DNA from 3 places in the Roseovarius sp. MBR-79 genome. Region 3 is predicted to be linked to each of the others. Evidence: riboswitches for the same ligand, from Rfam matches in the RefSeq annotation. Region 3 holds a riboswitch; each other region holds the start of a gene.
The links. A riboswitch is a leader RNA that binds a small molecule or an ion and turns the genes downstream of it on or off. The one in region 3 is predicted to bind thiamine pyrophosphate.
Positions count from the first base shown of each region.

Region 1: linked by a shared signal. The riboswitch ahead of thiD (bifunctional hydroxymethylpyrimidine kinase/phosphomethylpyrimidine kinase) and the one ahead of ACSSV8_RS17510 (ABC transporter ATP-binding protein) in region 3 are both predicted to bind thiamine pyrophosphate.
Region 2: linked by a shared signal. The riboswitch ahead of thiC (phosphomethylpyrimidine synthase ThiC) and the one ahead of ACSSV8_RS17510 (ABC transporter ATP-binding protein) in region 3 are both predicted to bind thiamine pyrophosphate.

Region 1 covers NZ_JBRJGP010000007.1:40,168-44,762, forward strand. The annotation lists gene ACSSV8_RS08795 (GcvT family protein) at 1-1,024, shown strand, start outside; TPP riboswitch at 1,060-1,161, shown strand; gene thiD (bifunctional hydroxymethylpyrimidine kinase/phosphomethylpyrimidine kinase) at 1,202-1,996, shown strand; gene ACSSV8_RS08805 (FAD-dependent oxidoreductase) at 1,993-2,982, shown strand; gene thiS (sulfur carrier protein ThiS) at 2,966-3,163, shown strand; gene ACSSV8_RS08815 (thiazole synthase) at 3,165-3,935, shown strand; gene ACSSV8_RS08820 (thiamine phosphate synthase) at 3,932-4,528, shown strand; gene ACSSV8_RS08825 (ThiF family adenylyltransferase) at 4,525-4,595, shown strand, end outside.
Region 2 covers NZ_JBRJGP010000001.1:38,314-42,908, reverse strand. The annotation lists gene ACSSV8_RS00230 (2-hydroxychromene-2-carboxylate isomerase) at 1-109, shown strand, start outside; gene rpmI (50S ribosomal protein L35) at 234-434, shown strand; gene rplT (50S ribosomal protein L20) at 449-814, shown strand; gene thiC (phosphomethylpyrimidine synthase ThiC) at 877-2,691, opposite strand; TPP riboswitch at 2,793-2,913, opposite strand; gene ACSSV8_RS00210 (NAD-dependent epimerase/dehydratase family protein) at 3,043-3,900, shown strand; gene ACSSV8_RS00205 (sugar transferase) at 3,897-4,502, shown strand; gene ACSSV8_RS00200 (TIGR02186 family protein) at 4,559-4,595, opposite strand, start outside.
Region 3 covers NZ_JBRJGP010000024.1:6,260-10,854, reverse strand. The annotation lists gene ACSSV8_RS17535 (transglycosylase SLT domain-containing protein) at 1-6, opposite strand, end outside; gene ACSSV8_RS17530 (hypothetical protein) at 7-1,095, shown strand; gene ACSSV8_RS17525 (c-type cytochrome) at 1,227-1,652, shown strand; gene ACSSV8_RS17520 (diguanylate cyclase domain-containing protein) at 1,625-2,680, opposite strand; gene ACSSV8_RS17515 (heme NO-binding domain-containing protein) at 2,677-3,279, opposite strand; TPP riboswitch at 3,382-3,480, shown strand; gene ACSSV8_RS17510 (ABC transporter ATP-binding protein) at 3,516-4,250, shown strand; gene ACSSV8_RS17505 (ABC transporter permease) at 4,247-4,595, shown strand, end outside.

The DNA of each region.
Region 1 (4,595 bases), on a different contig from region 3:
GGAGGCCGTGGGCCGCGAGGCGCGCGGCTTGCGTGATCGTGCCGGGATCATCGACATCTCCAATTTTGCCAAATACCGCGTCACCGGGCCGGGGGCGGAGGACTGGCTCAACGCGCTCTTCGCCAACCGGATGCCGCGGGAGGTGGGCCGCGCCTGCCTCACGCCGCTCATCGGCAAGCGGGGCGGGATCGCGGGGGATTTCACCGTGACGCGGCTCGGGGAGGAAGAATTCTGGGTGCTCGGTGGCGGCGCGGCGGAACGCTATCACCGGCGCTTCTTCGCGCAGGTGCCGCTGCCCGAGGGCACCCGTTTCGAAAGCCTGACCGGGGCCGTCTGCGGGGTCAGTGTCGCGGGGCCACAATCGCGCGCCCTGCTGCAAGGCCTCACCGACGCGGACCTCTCCAACGCCGCCTTTCCGTTCTTCCGCTCGCAGCGCATGACCGTGGCGGGCGTCGAGGCCGTCGCGCTGCGCGTCAGCTTCACCGGCGATCTGGGTTGGGAACTGCACATCGCCGAGGCCGATCAGACACGGCTTTATTCGGCCCTGATCGAGGCGGGCAAAGCCATCGGCGCGGGCCCCGTGGGCAGCCGCGCGCTCATGTCGCTGCGGCTCGAGAAAGGGTATGGCAGTTGGGGGCGCGACTATTCGCCCGAATACTGGCCGCAGGAATGCGGGTTGGCGGGCCTCATCCGCCCCGACAAGCCCTTCCTCAACCACGAGAGCTGGCGCGCCATTTCCGATAACGCGCCGCGCGACCGCATGGTCCTGCTCGAGATCGACGCGACCGAGGCCGATGCCTCGGGCGGCGAGCCGATCTTTCTGCCGGGTGGCACGGCCGCGGGTCAGGTGAGTTCGGGCGGCTATGGCCACGCGGTCGGCAAATCCCTCGCTCTGGCCTATCTCAAGGCCGAACACGCCACCCCCGGCACCGCGCTTCACGTTTCGCTTCTGGGCCGCGCGGATGATGCGCGGGTGCTGGAGCATCCGCCGTTCGATCCCGAGGGGCTGCGTCTGCGCGGCTGACCCTTGAAGGTGCCGGTTCGCGGTGTTACGTCTCCATTATTCCGTTGGGGTGCCCCGCAAGGGGCTGAGAGGTGCCAAGCCAACCCATCGAACCTGATCCGGGTGATGCCGGCGTAGGGAACGGACCTCCGCCCCGATGGTGCCCGAAGGCCGTTCCGCGAACATGAGGAGGCGGGCATGGTGGCGTGCGCACTGACAATCGCGGGTTCTGACAGCGGCGGCGGCGCGGGCATTCAGGCCGACCTCAAGACGTTTTCCGCGCTTGGCGTCTATGGCGCAAGCGTGCTGACCGCCGTCACGGCACAGAATACCGTCGCGGTGACAGCGGTTCACGCGGTCCCGCCCGAGGTGGTGGCAGCACAGATCGCCACCGTTCTGGATGATATCCGCGTCGATGCCATCAAGATCGGGATGCTGGGCGATGCCGCGCTGATCGAGACGGTGGCGGAGGCCCTGGCCGGGTATCGCGGCCCGGTCGTGCTCGATCCGGTCATGATCGCCAAATCCGGCGCGCGGCTTTTGCCCGAGACGGCGCGCGCGGCGCTGATCGTGCATCTGCTGCCGCGCGCCGATCTGCTCACGCCCAACCTGCCCGAGGCGGCGGCGCTGTTGGGTCTGCCGGAGGCCGTGAGCGACGCCGGGATGCGGGACCAGGGCGCGCGGCTGCGCGATCTGGGGGCAAAGGCGGTTCTGATGAAGGGCGGTCACGCGGCGGGCGAGACCTGCACCGACTGGCTGATGGCCGTCGAACCCCACCGCCTTGACGCCCCCCGCATTGCCACGCGCAACACCCATGGCACCGGGTGCAGCTATTCCTCGGCCATCGCGGCGGGGCTGGCGCAGGGGCTTGGCCTGTCCGAGGCCGTCACCCGCGCCCATGGCTGGCTCCACGCCGCGATCCGCGCCGCTGACCGTCTCGATATCGGCCGCGGGCACGGGCCGGTGCATCATTTCCACGAGGTCTGGCCATGACCCGCGCCGTCACGATCCGTGGCGCGGGCGTCGTCGGGCTTTGCGTGGCCACCGAGTTGAGGGCGCGCGGCGTGGCCGTCACTCTGATCGACCCGGCCCCCTTCCCCGGTGAAGCGGCCTGTTCGTGGTGGGCGGGCGGGATGCTCGCGCCCTTCTGCGAAGGGTTCACCGCCGAGGAACCGGTGGTGCGGTTGGGGCAAGAGGCCGCCGACTGGTGGGAAGCGCAGGGCGTGACGGTCACACGGCGCGGCTCGCTCGTGATCACGCTGGAGCGCGACCGGCGCGAGCTTGATGTGTTCGCCCGACGCACCAACGGGCACCGGCTGGTCAAGGCTGAGGACCTCGCCGCGCTCGAGCCGGACCTGGCCGAGCGCCATGACCGCGCCCTGTTCTTCGAGGCTGAGGCGCATATCGACCCGCGCGCGGCGCTGCTCCATCTGCACCGCCGTTTGCAGGAGGGTGGCGCGCGCTTTGTGCAAGGCACGGACGCGCCCCAAGGGCCGGTGGTGATCGACTGTCGCGGCCTTGCAGCGCAAGACAGCCTGCCCGACTTGCGCGGCGTCAAGGGTGAGATGGTGGTGTTGCGCACAACCGATGTGACGCTGCGCCGCCCCGTCCGCCTGCTGCACCCGCGCTTTCCGCTCTATATCGTGCCGCGCGGCGATGGAATTTACATGCTGGGCGCGACGCAGATCGAAAGCGAGGAACGCCACCGCGCCACGACCCGTTCGGTGATGGAACTGCTCTCCGCCGCCTACGCGCTCCACCCTGCCTTCGCCGATGCGCAACTGCTGGAGATCGGCGTGGACGCGCGCCCCGCCTTTCCCGACAACCTGCCGCGCCTCACGGCCAAGGGCGACGTGCTCCATGTCAACGGCCTCTTTCGCCACGGCTTTCTGCTGTCGCCCGCGCTTGCGCGAATGACCGCCGAGATGCTGGCGGGCGGCGAAACAACCCCGGAGTTTGCCCATGAAGATCACGGTTAACGGCACCGCACAGGATACAGCCGCGTCGACCGTCGACGCGCTGTTGATCGAGCTGGGCCACGGCGGGGCCAAGGTGGCTACGGCGGTGAACGAGACTTTCGTGCCCGCCGCTCTCAGGCCGGAACAGAGATTGAATGAAGGGGATCGTGTGGAAATCGTCGCCCCTCGGCAAGGGGGTTGAGATGCCGATCTACTACGACACCGAAGTGACATCGCGCCTGATGCTGGGCACCGCGCAATATCCCTCGCCCGCGATCCTGGCGCAGGCCTTCCGCCGCTCGGGTGCGGGCATCGCCACGGTATCCGTGCGCCGCGAAGCGGGGGGCGCACGCGCTGGACAGGCGTTCTGGGACATGATCCGCGCGCTTGGCGTTCATGTCCTGCCCAATACGGCGGGCTGCCATTCGGTGCGCGAGGCGGTGACCACGGCGCAGATGGCGCGCGAGCTTTTTGACACCAACTGGATCAAGCTGGAAGTGATCGGCCATGCCGACACGCTCCAGCCCGATCCGTTCGGCCTTGTCGAGGCCGCACGCATCCTCACCGATGACGGATTTCAGGTGTTTCCCTATTGCACCGAGGATCTGGTCCTTTGCGAGCGGCTGGTGGAGGCCGGATGCCGGGTGCTGATGCCCTGGGGCGCGCCGATCGGCACCGGGCTGGGGCTCAACAATATCTATGGGCTGCGCAGCTTGCGCGCGCATTTCCCCGACCTGCCGCTGGTGATCGACGCCGGATTGGGCCTGCCGTCGCAGGCCGCGCACGCGATGGAACTGGGCTATGACGCGGTGCTGTTGAACACGGCGGTGGCCAAGGCGGGCGATCCGGCGGCGATGGCCGAGGGCTTCGCCCGCGCGGTCGAGGCCGGACGGCTGGCCTATGAGGCCGACCCGATGGAGCCGCGCGACATGGCCGCGCCCTCGACCCCCGTGTTCGGAAAGGCGCTGCTATGAGCCTGCCCCGCTTCTACCCGATTTTCGAGCGCGCCGACTGGCTGCGCCGGATGCTGCCCTTGGGCGTGAAACTGGCGCAACTGCGCATCAAGGACATGGAAGGGGAGGCCCTGCGCACAGAGATCGCGGCGGCGCGCGACCTTGCCCGCACCCATGGCGCGGCGCTGGTGGTCAATGATCACTGGCAGGTGGCGATGGATCTGGGCTGCGACTGGGTGCATCTGGGGCAAGAGGATCTGGAGAGCGCCGATATTGCCGCGATCCGCCGCGCCGGGATCAGGCTGGGCCTCAGCACGCATGATCATGCCGAACTTGACCGCGCGCTGTCGCACGATCCCGATTACGTGGCGCTTGGCCCGGTCTACCCGACCATTCTGAAAAAGATGAAATGGCGTGAACAGGGGCTTGACCGGCTCAGCGAATGGAAGCGGCTGATCGGCGATATCCCCCTTGTCGCCATTGGCGGCATGTCGGTCGAGCGCGCGCAGGGTGCCTTTGACGCAGGCGCCGATGTAGTCTCGGCGGTCACGGATATCACGCTCAACCCCGATCCCGAAGCGCGGGTGCGGGACTGGATCGAGGTGACGGCATGACCCGCTACGCGCGTCAGATCGCCCTTCTCGGCACCGAAGGGCAGGCGCGCCTCGGCGCGGGGCATGT
Region 2 (4,595 bases), on a different contig from region 3:
TGTGGTGGCGGGCGATCCGTTCTACGGGCAGGACCGGCTGGACCTGGTGGAGCGCGCGCTTGTCACCCCCTTTGCTCCCTCCTGCTGGCGCAATCCTCCGGTCGGTTGAGGTGTGGCGCAGGCCCTCTTGCACTCTTCGGGCGGAGCGCGTATAGCACCCGCTCATTCCGCCGGTCCGGCCAGATGTGGCATGCCGAGGCTGGCGATTCTACCGACCGAAAGAGGAGCCGGAAATGCCCAAGATGAAGACCAAGTCGAGCTGCAAGAAGCGGTTCAAGATGACGGCCTCTGGCCGCATTGTGGCCGCACAGGCCGGCAAGCGCCATGGCATGATCAAGCGGACCAATAAATTCATCCGCAACGCGCGTGGCACCACCACGCTCAGCAAAGCCGACGAGGGGATCATCAAGCCGATGATGCCCTACGCGCGTTAAGGAGGAATCAGGATATGTCACGCGTCAAAGGTGGGGTTGTCACCCACGCCCGTCACAAGAAAGTCATCAAGGCCGCCAAGGGCTACTATGGCCGCCGCAAGAACACCTTCAAGGTGGCCGCTCAAGCCGTCGACAAGGCCAACCAATACGCCACGCGCGACCGCAAGAACCGCAAGCGCAATTTCCGCGCGCTGTGGATCCAGCGGATCAACGCCGCCGTGCGCGCCCATGACGAGGGGCTGACCTATTCGCGCTTCATCAACGGTCTGGCGCTGGCCGGGGTCGAGGTGGATCGCAAGGTTCTGGCCGATCTCGCCGTGCACGAACCGGCGGCGTTCAACGCCATCGTCGATCAGGCAAAGCAGGCGCTGACCGCCTGAGGCCAGTCGCGGATGAGGGACAAGGATGCGCCGCCCGGATAAACCGGGCGGCGTTTTCCGTTTCAGACTTTGTCGGTCTCGGCCACGGGCACGTAAAGATCGCCGCCTTCGCGGAATTTCTCGGCCATCGCCGCCATCCCCTCTTTCTGCGCCTCGGCGCGGATGTCGTGGCTGATCCGCATGGAGCAGAATTTCGGCCCGCACATCGAGCAGAAATGCGCCACCTTGTGGGCCTCTTTGGGCAAGGTCTGATCATGGAAATCGCGCGCGGTTTCGGGATCGAGCGAGAGGTTGAACTGATCCTCCCAACGGAATTCGAAGCGGGCGCGGCTGAGCGCATCGTCGCGCCGCTGCGCTCCCGGCAACCCCTTGGCGAGGTCGGCGGCGTGGGCGGCGATCTTGTAGGTGATCACGCCGGTTTTCACGTCGTCGCGGTCGGGCAGGCCCAGATGTTCCTTGGGGGTGACATAGCAGAGCATCGCACAACCGAACCAGCCGATCATCGCAGCCCCGATGCCGCTGGTGATGTGGTCATAGCCGGGTGCAATATCGGTGGTGAGTGGCCCGAGCGTGTAGAACGGGGCCTCGTGACAGCACTCAAGCTGCTTGTCCATGTTCTCCTTGATCTTGTGCATGGCGACATGGCCGGGGCCTTCGATCATCACCTGGCACTCCTTGGCCCACGCGATTTTCGTGAGTTCCCCCAATGTCTCCAACTCGGCGAATTGCGCGGCATCGTTGGCGTCCGCAATGGAGCCGGGGCGCAGCCCGTCGCCCAGTGAAAAGCTCACGTCATACTGGCGGCAGATGTCGCAAATCTCCTCGAAATGCTCATAAAGAAAGCTCTCGCGGTGATGATGCAGGCACCATTTGGCCATGATCGACCCACCGCGCGACACGATCCCCGTCACCCGGTTCACCGTCATCGGCACCATGTGCAGGCGCACGCCCGCGTGGATGGTGACATAATCCACCCCCTGTTCGGCCTGCTCGATCAGCGTGTCGCGGAACACTTCCCATGTGAGGTCTTCGGCAATGCCATTCACCTTTTCCAAGGCCTGATAGATCGGCACGGTGCCGATGGGGACGGGGGAATTGCGGATGATCCAGTCGCGGGTGTTGTGGATATTGCGCCCGGTGGAAAGGTCCATCACCGTATCCGCCCCCCAGCGGATCGCCCAGACCAGTTTTTCCACCTCCTCCTCCATCGAGGAGGTAACGGCAGAGGTGCCCATGTTGGCGTTGATCTTCACAAGGAAATTGCGCCCGATGATCATCGGCTCCAGTTCCGGGTGGTTGATATTGGCCGGGATGATGGCGCGGCCCGCCGCGATCTCGGCGCGCACGAATTCGGGGGTCACATGGTCTGGGATGCTGGCCCCCCAGTCATTGCCGTCGCGCGGTGCCGCATCCGCCTCGCGCAACTGATTCTCGCGGATGGCCACGAATTCCATCTCGGGCGTGATGATGCCCGCGCGCGCATAGGCCAGTTGCGTGGGGGCCGCACCGCCCGTGCCACGAAGGGGTTGCCCCCGCACCGGGAATTCCGGCACCAGCCGGTCGCCGGTGACAAAGCCGTTATCCTCGGGCCTCACATGGCGGCCCTCATAGGCCGCCACATCGCCGCGCGCCATGATCCAGCCGCGCCGCAGCGCGGGCAGGCCGCGCGCGATGTCGGTTTGCGCCTCGGGATCGGTATAGGGGCCGGAACTGTCATAGACCGGCAAGGGGGCCTCGCCCGCCGTGGGATGGGTGGAAATCTCGCGCATGGGCACGCGGATATCGGGGTGCAGGCTGCCCGCCACGTAAATCTTGCGCGACGCGGGCAGGGGGCCGGTGGTCACGCTGGGGGCGATGGTCTGGGTGGGGATGTTCATGTTGGTGCTCCTCGAGCCAAGCTTTACAAAGACACCAGATGAGCCGTGGACGGGGAGGCGTGGGGAAGGGTCCCCCTTCGGAACAGACAGACCGCCATGCGGCGCGCGGTTCCCGAGCTTCCTACGCCAGTATCAACTGGATCAGGTTCAAAGGGTCGCCTCACCGGTGTCACCACCTGTCAGCCTCTCAGTCCCCAAGGCGGGACTCCCCTGCAAGGGTGAGGGTAGAACGACGATCTGCGCAGTTCAAGCGAATGTGGCGTCCCGACGGCGGTCTCTTGTCGAGAGGCGGCATTGATTGATAGACCGCGAGGGGCCGGGGCGGGTCATGTCCCCGGAAAGAGGGGGCGCATGACGGACAGGGCGCGCGCGCCGGTTCTTCTGACCGGGGCATCGGGACGGGTCGGACGGATGGTGTTGTGGCACTGGCCGGTTTCGGCTGTGCCTGTCGTGCCACAATATCGTCGGATGGTGCCGGCGGGGGCGCTTCTGTGGGACCCGATGGAGGGGTCGCGCGCACTCATCGACCATCAGGCGCGGAGCGGACAGACATTCCGGGCGCTGGTGGCGCTGGCGGGGGTCGTGCCGGGCGCGGGCCACGATCTGGCGCACAACCGGATACTTGCCGAGGCCACGCTTGCGGCGGCTGAAAGCGCGGGCATCACGCGGGTGTTGCTGGCCTCGTCTTCGGCGGTTTACGGATCGGGCGAGCATATCACCGAGGACACCGCTTGCGCGCCCGCCAATGCCTATGGCGCGGCCAAGCTGGAGATGGAAGCGGTGGGGCGCGCGTGGCGTGACCGGGGGCTTGAGGTCTGCGCGCTGCGGATCGGGAATGTGGCGGGCGCGGATGCGCTGCTTCTGAACGTGGCGCGGGGGACGGGGGAGATCACGCTTGATGTCTTCGCTGATGGCGCAGGGCCGCTGCGCTCCTATATCGGGCCGCGCACGCTGGCGCAGGTGCTGGTAACGCTGTGCCTGCGTGACGGAGCGTTGCCATCCGCGCTCAACATCGCGGCCCCCGCTCCCGTGACCATGGCCGCACTGGCACAGGCGGCGGGGGCAAGCAGCCGGCCCCGCCCCGCCTCTCCGACGGCGCATCAGCGCATCACCCTCGATTGCACCCGGCTTGCCGCGCTCCACGCCTTTGCCCCCGAGGACAGCACACCCGGCGAGATGGTCCGCCAATGGCGGGCGGTTGCCTCATGACGCCTGCGAAACGCGCCTTCGACCTTGTCTTTGCGCTGGCCCTCGGGGTGCTTCTGGCGCCAGTGATGGCGCTCACCGCGCTGGCCGTGCTGGTGCTGGATGGGCGGCCTGTCTTCTTCCGGTCCGAGCGGATGAAGACGCCGACCGAGGGGTTTTTCCTTCTCAAGTTCCGCACCATGACTCCGGCAGAGGCAGATCAGGGCGTGTCGGGCGGCGACAAGGCGCATCGCATCACCCGCGCCGGGCATCTTCTCAGGCGGACCCATCTTGATGAGGTGCCGCAATTGTGGAACGTGATCCGTGGCGATCTGAGCCTTGTCGGCCCGCGCCCGCCGTTGCGCAGCTATGTGGACCGCTTCCCGGAGACCTATGCGCAGGTCTTGCGCTCGCGTCCCGGCCTGACCGGGCTGGCAACCCTGCGCTATCACGCCCATGAGGCGCGGCTGCTGGCACAGAGCCGCAGCGCCGCCGAGACCGACGCCATATACTGCCGTGCCTGTGTGCCGCGCAAGGCGCGGCTCGACCTGATCTATCAGCGCCGCCGCACGCTCTGTCTTGATCTGCTGCTGCTCTGTCAGACCGTGGTCAAGGGCTGGCGGTAACGCGTTTTGGCGCAATTCCGGGCCGAAATGGTCCATCGGCCCTGTCTGAAATTTCCTTAACCCCGGCGCAGCAGCTGAAACGCCGCCGAGGCC
Region 3 (4,595 bases):
GAACATATGCGTGATCACTGGTTCGGCATCGGGCAGCGGTGTGCCCGGCAAGAGGATTGGGAGGTTCTCGCCGAACGGATCACCGAGGCCGATCGCAACCGCCTGCAAACCCCCGGCGGCGACATGGTCTCGGGCCTCATTGCGCAAGGCGCGCGCGCCGATATCATCGCCGCCGCCGGGCACGCCATCGCGGATGGCCGTGACCCGGACGAGGCCGGCCTCGCGGCGCTCCATGCCGTCATGACCGAGCACGCCGGCTCTTATCCCATCGCGCTCATGTTGGCGCAGGTCCATGTCGATATCGGCCGCGCCTGGCGGACCAGCGGTGTGGCACAGGCAGAGGTCCGGTTCCTTGAGAATTTCGCGATCGCCGAGGCGCTGCTCGACCCGCTTGACGCCGCCGCCCTCGACGCGCCCTCGCTCGCATTTGCGCAATGCGCCCTTCTGGCCGCGCGGCCCGCACCACGACGGCGGGTGGCCGAGGATTATGGCCGGTTGATCAATCTCGATCCGGCGACGCCCGCGCATATGCGCGCCCTCGGCGCGGCCCTGTTGCCCGCGCGGTTCGGCTCGTATCAGGAGATCGAGACCGAGGCGCGGCGCACGGCGGCACGCACCGGCGCAGCCTGGGGGGAGGGCGGCTATGCCTGGGTCTGGCTGGATGCGCTCACGCTCGATCCGGGCGGGCTTGGCACCGTCGATGCGGCCTGTTTCGCCGATGGGTTGCGCGCCATCGTGCAGCGCAAGCCCGATCAGCACGTGATCAACCTTCTTGCCGCCTTTTGCGGTCTGACACTGGCCCCGCGCCGGTCCGGCACGCGGATGAGCGCGGCGCAGGAACGCGCGCGCGCCACCATCCACGGCTGTCTTGGCTGGCTCATTGCCGATCACCTGCAAGAGCTGCACCCGCTCCTGTGGTCGCAGGCCGTTCTGGAACCGGGACGCATCACGGCGCTGCCTGCGCGTCGAACCTTGCTGCAAACCGGTCGGCAGACCGCCTTGCGCACGATTGCCGCCTGCTTTGCCGAGGAGATGGCGGATGGGAAATCGCTCGCCTTTTCGTCGGCCGGCATGTATCGGCTGCCCGCCCTCTGACCCCTGCGCGCCTGACAACCGCACACATCGTTGTGAGAGGACATGACAAGCCTGTGATGCAGGGCGATGGCCTGTTGTGTCTTGCGAGGCCTGTGCCAACTCTTGATCAGGGTCACGCGGGAAGGATCATCATGAAAATCAACCTTTGGGCGATCTGCCTGATCGGGATCACCGGCCCCGGCCTCCCCGCCTCGGCCGCCGATCCCGAGCGCGGCGCACAGCTCTTCGAGGATTGTCGCGCCTGTCACACCGTGACGGATCAAAGCGGGCGAACCATCATACGCGGCGGGCGGACGGGCCCCAATCTGCATGGCGTGATCGGACGGCACGCGGGCAGTGTGCCGGGATTTCACTATTCGGTCTCGATGATCGAGGCCGGTCGTCGCGGCTTGCGCTGGAACGAGGCCGATTTTGTCGTCTATGTGCGCGATGCGACGGAATTTCTTCGGGCGTATCTGGACGATCCGACCGCCCGGGGCAAGATGGCCTACAAATTGCCCGATGCGGAAAAGGCGCGCGATGTGTGGTCCTATCTGGAACGCATTGCCACCCCCTGACCGTCGTGCCGGGCTGCGGCGGAGGAGGCGACCGGTGGCGCGGGAGCGATCACGAAGCGACCGCGACCGGCGTCCTTGGCGGCATAAAGCGCGCGATCAGCCACAGCCATGAGCGCCTCTGCCTCGTCACCGGCCCGCATCCGGCCCAGGGCACCCCCGATGCTGGCGGAAACGCGATGGCACCGCGCGCCATCGCTCACCGGTTCCTCGATCACCGAAATCAGCCGCCTCGCGACAGGATCAAGGTCGGCCTTGTCCGTCATCCCGGGCAGAAGCAGGACAAATTCATCCCCCCCCACCCGCGCGACGATGTCGTCGACGCGCACCACCGAGAGCATCCGCCGCGCCACCACGCGCAAGACCAGGTCCCCCGCCGCATGGCCTTGGGTATCGTTGACCTGCTTGAAATGGTCGAGATCGAGATGCAGGAAAGCGCAGGGTTGGTCCGTTTCCCGAAGTCGCGCAAGCGCAAGGTCGAAGGCGCGGCGATTGCGCAACCCGGTCAGCGGGTCGGTGAGCGCCTGTTCCTGTGCCGCCTGGCGCGCCCCCTCCAGTCGGTGATTGAGGCGGCGCGATTCCTCCATTGCCACACTCTTGGCCTCGAGCAGGTAGAGCATTTCCGTGGTTGGGTCGGTCGCCGCGAAATCCGCGCCCGTCAGGGCGTAATCGCGCACCGCCTCGACCACCGAAATGCCGAAGGAAAGGTTGAGGACCACGCCGCCCGCAGGGCCAAGCGATCCGTCCCCGGGCAGGCGGCACACCACGCCCTTGAGCACATGAGAGGTGCCCGTGCGTGGCCGAAGCCGGAGCCGCGCCCCCTCCAGCGCAGCCAGCCCGGCCATGGTGTCGACACTCTGCGGTCGCAGCACCTCGAACAGTTCCAGAAACCGCGCGCCGACACTCTCGCGCGGGGCCAGGACCCGGGCCAGCGTCGGCCCGGCGGCCAGCACATGCCCGGTCGGCCCGACAAGGGCGAACATCGGGCAAAGCCGCGCGAGCATCGCGTCAAGCGCCGCGACCGCGGTCATCGCACGACCGGCCCCGCGCCGAGATCAAAGGCGCGCCCGTGGGCAAAGGCGGCGTCAAGCAACCGCACCTCGATCACCTCGCGCCGGGCATCCGCGCCCCGAGAGCCGATCAGCACCAGCGCGCCATAGTCATCCGCCATCGCCCGGAGCATCCCCACGAGCACCGGACCGAGCGGAAGCCCCGCCCGCGGGCATGCCCCCACCTCGATCCGGTAAAGCCCCGGCATCTCGGGATGAAGCCGGATTTCGGGCAGGGCAAAATCCGGCATGGCGAGACGCGCGCGATCCGGCAAATCCTCCAGCGAGTGCAGGAAATCGAGAAAATCGACGCCACCGAAGCGCAAGAGCCTGCGCACCGCCTCGGTGCGCGGCTGCGAGACCAGATAGGTGCCCAGATCCTCCAGCACCTCCTCGGGCGCGCGCCCCACCCGCTCGGCCAGCGCCGCGAGCAGCCGCTCGGTCACCTCCGGCGCGCAGGGCATCAGCGGCTCGAACGCCGCCTCGCCAAGCGACAGCGCCTCCACCAGCGCCCGCCGGAGCGCCTCGCCATACGTGTCGCGCACGAACCAATCGAGCGCGCGGTTGATCAACCCGTTCATATCCCTCTCCACGCCGATGGGCACAGTATCGCAAGCGTTCTTTAACAAAACCTGAACGCGTGCCGGAAAACTTGCCCCGGCGCGCCCGCGATGCTACGCAGCGCGCATCCGTTGGGGTGCCCGCAAGGGCTGAGAGGCACGCGCCAACCCATCGAACCTGATCCGGCTCGCACCGGCGGAGGGAACGGAGCACGCCCACGCCCCCCTCCCTGCGCGCCCCTGACCGAGGACCGCCCATGTGCGCCGCCCCCGCGCTTTTGATCGACGGCACCGCCCGTATCGGCGCGGAGCGGCTGTTTGGCCCCTTGCGCCTCGAGATCGAGGGCGGGCGGATCACCTGCCTGCTCGGCCCTTCGGGCGTGGGCAAGACCACGCTGCTGCGGCTTGTGGCAGGGCTTGACGAGGTGACGCGCTTCGAGGGTTGCATATCCGCCTCTGACGGGCGGCCGCTTGCGGGGCGCATCGCGCTCATGGCACAGGGCGCGGACCTGCTGCCGTGGCGCGACGTGCTGGGAAACGTGGCGCTCGGGGCACGGCTGCGCGGGCAATCGCCCGACCTGCCCCGCGCCCGCGCGATCATTGACCGGATGGGCCTTGGCCCGCACGCCCGCAAGCGTCCCCATACCCTCTCGGGCGGACAGCGGCAGCGCGTGGCCCTTGCGCGCACATTGATGGAGGACCGCCCCATTGTCCTTCTGGACGAGCCCTTTTCGGCGCTCGACGCGGGCACGCGCGCGCAGATGCAGGACCTCGCCGCCGCGCATCTGGCAGGGCGGACCGTGTGGATGGTGACCCATGATCCCGGGGAGGCCGCGCGGATGGGCCACGCCATCCACATCCTGTCCGAGGCCGGTCTCGAGACCGTCGCGCCGCCCCCCGGCCCGGTCCCGCGTGCGGTCGACGATCCCGACACCCTCGCCGTTCAGGGGAGCCTTCTGGCGCGGCTGCGCGACCTCGGGACAGGCGCATGAACCGCGCCCTGATCCTTGCCGGCACGGTGGCGCTGGCGCTTGGCCTGTGGCAGGCGCTGGTGGTGCTGGCGTCCCTGCCGCCCTTCATCCTGCCGGGCCCCGCGCGCGTGGCCGAGACCCTCTGGAGCAGCCGCGCGCTCATCGCCGAACATGGCCTGATCACCGCCGCCGAGGTGCTCATCGGGCTGGCGCTTGGCGCGGTGCTGGGCGGGGCCTCGGCCATCGGTCTTGCCGCCTCGCCGGTCGCGCGTCGGCTCATTCGCCCGATGATGGTGTTTTCGCAGGCGATCCCGGTCTTTGCCCTCGCGCCGATCCTGACGCTCTGGCTGGGCTATGGCCTTGCCT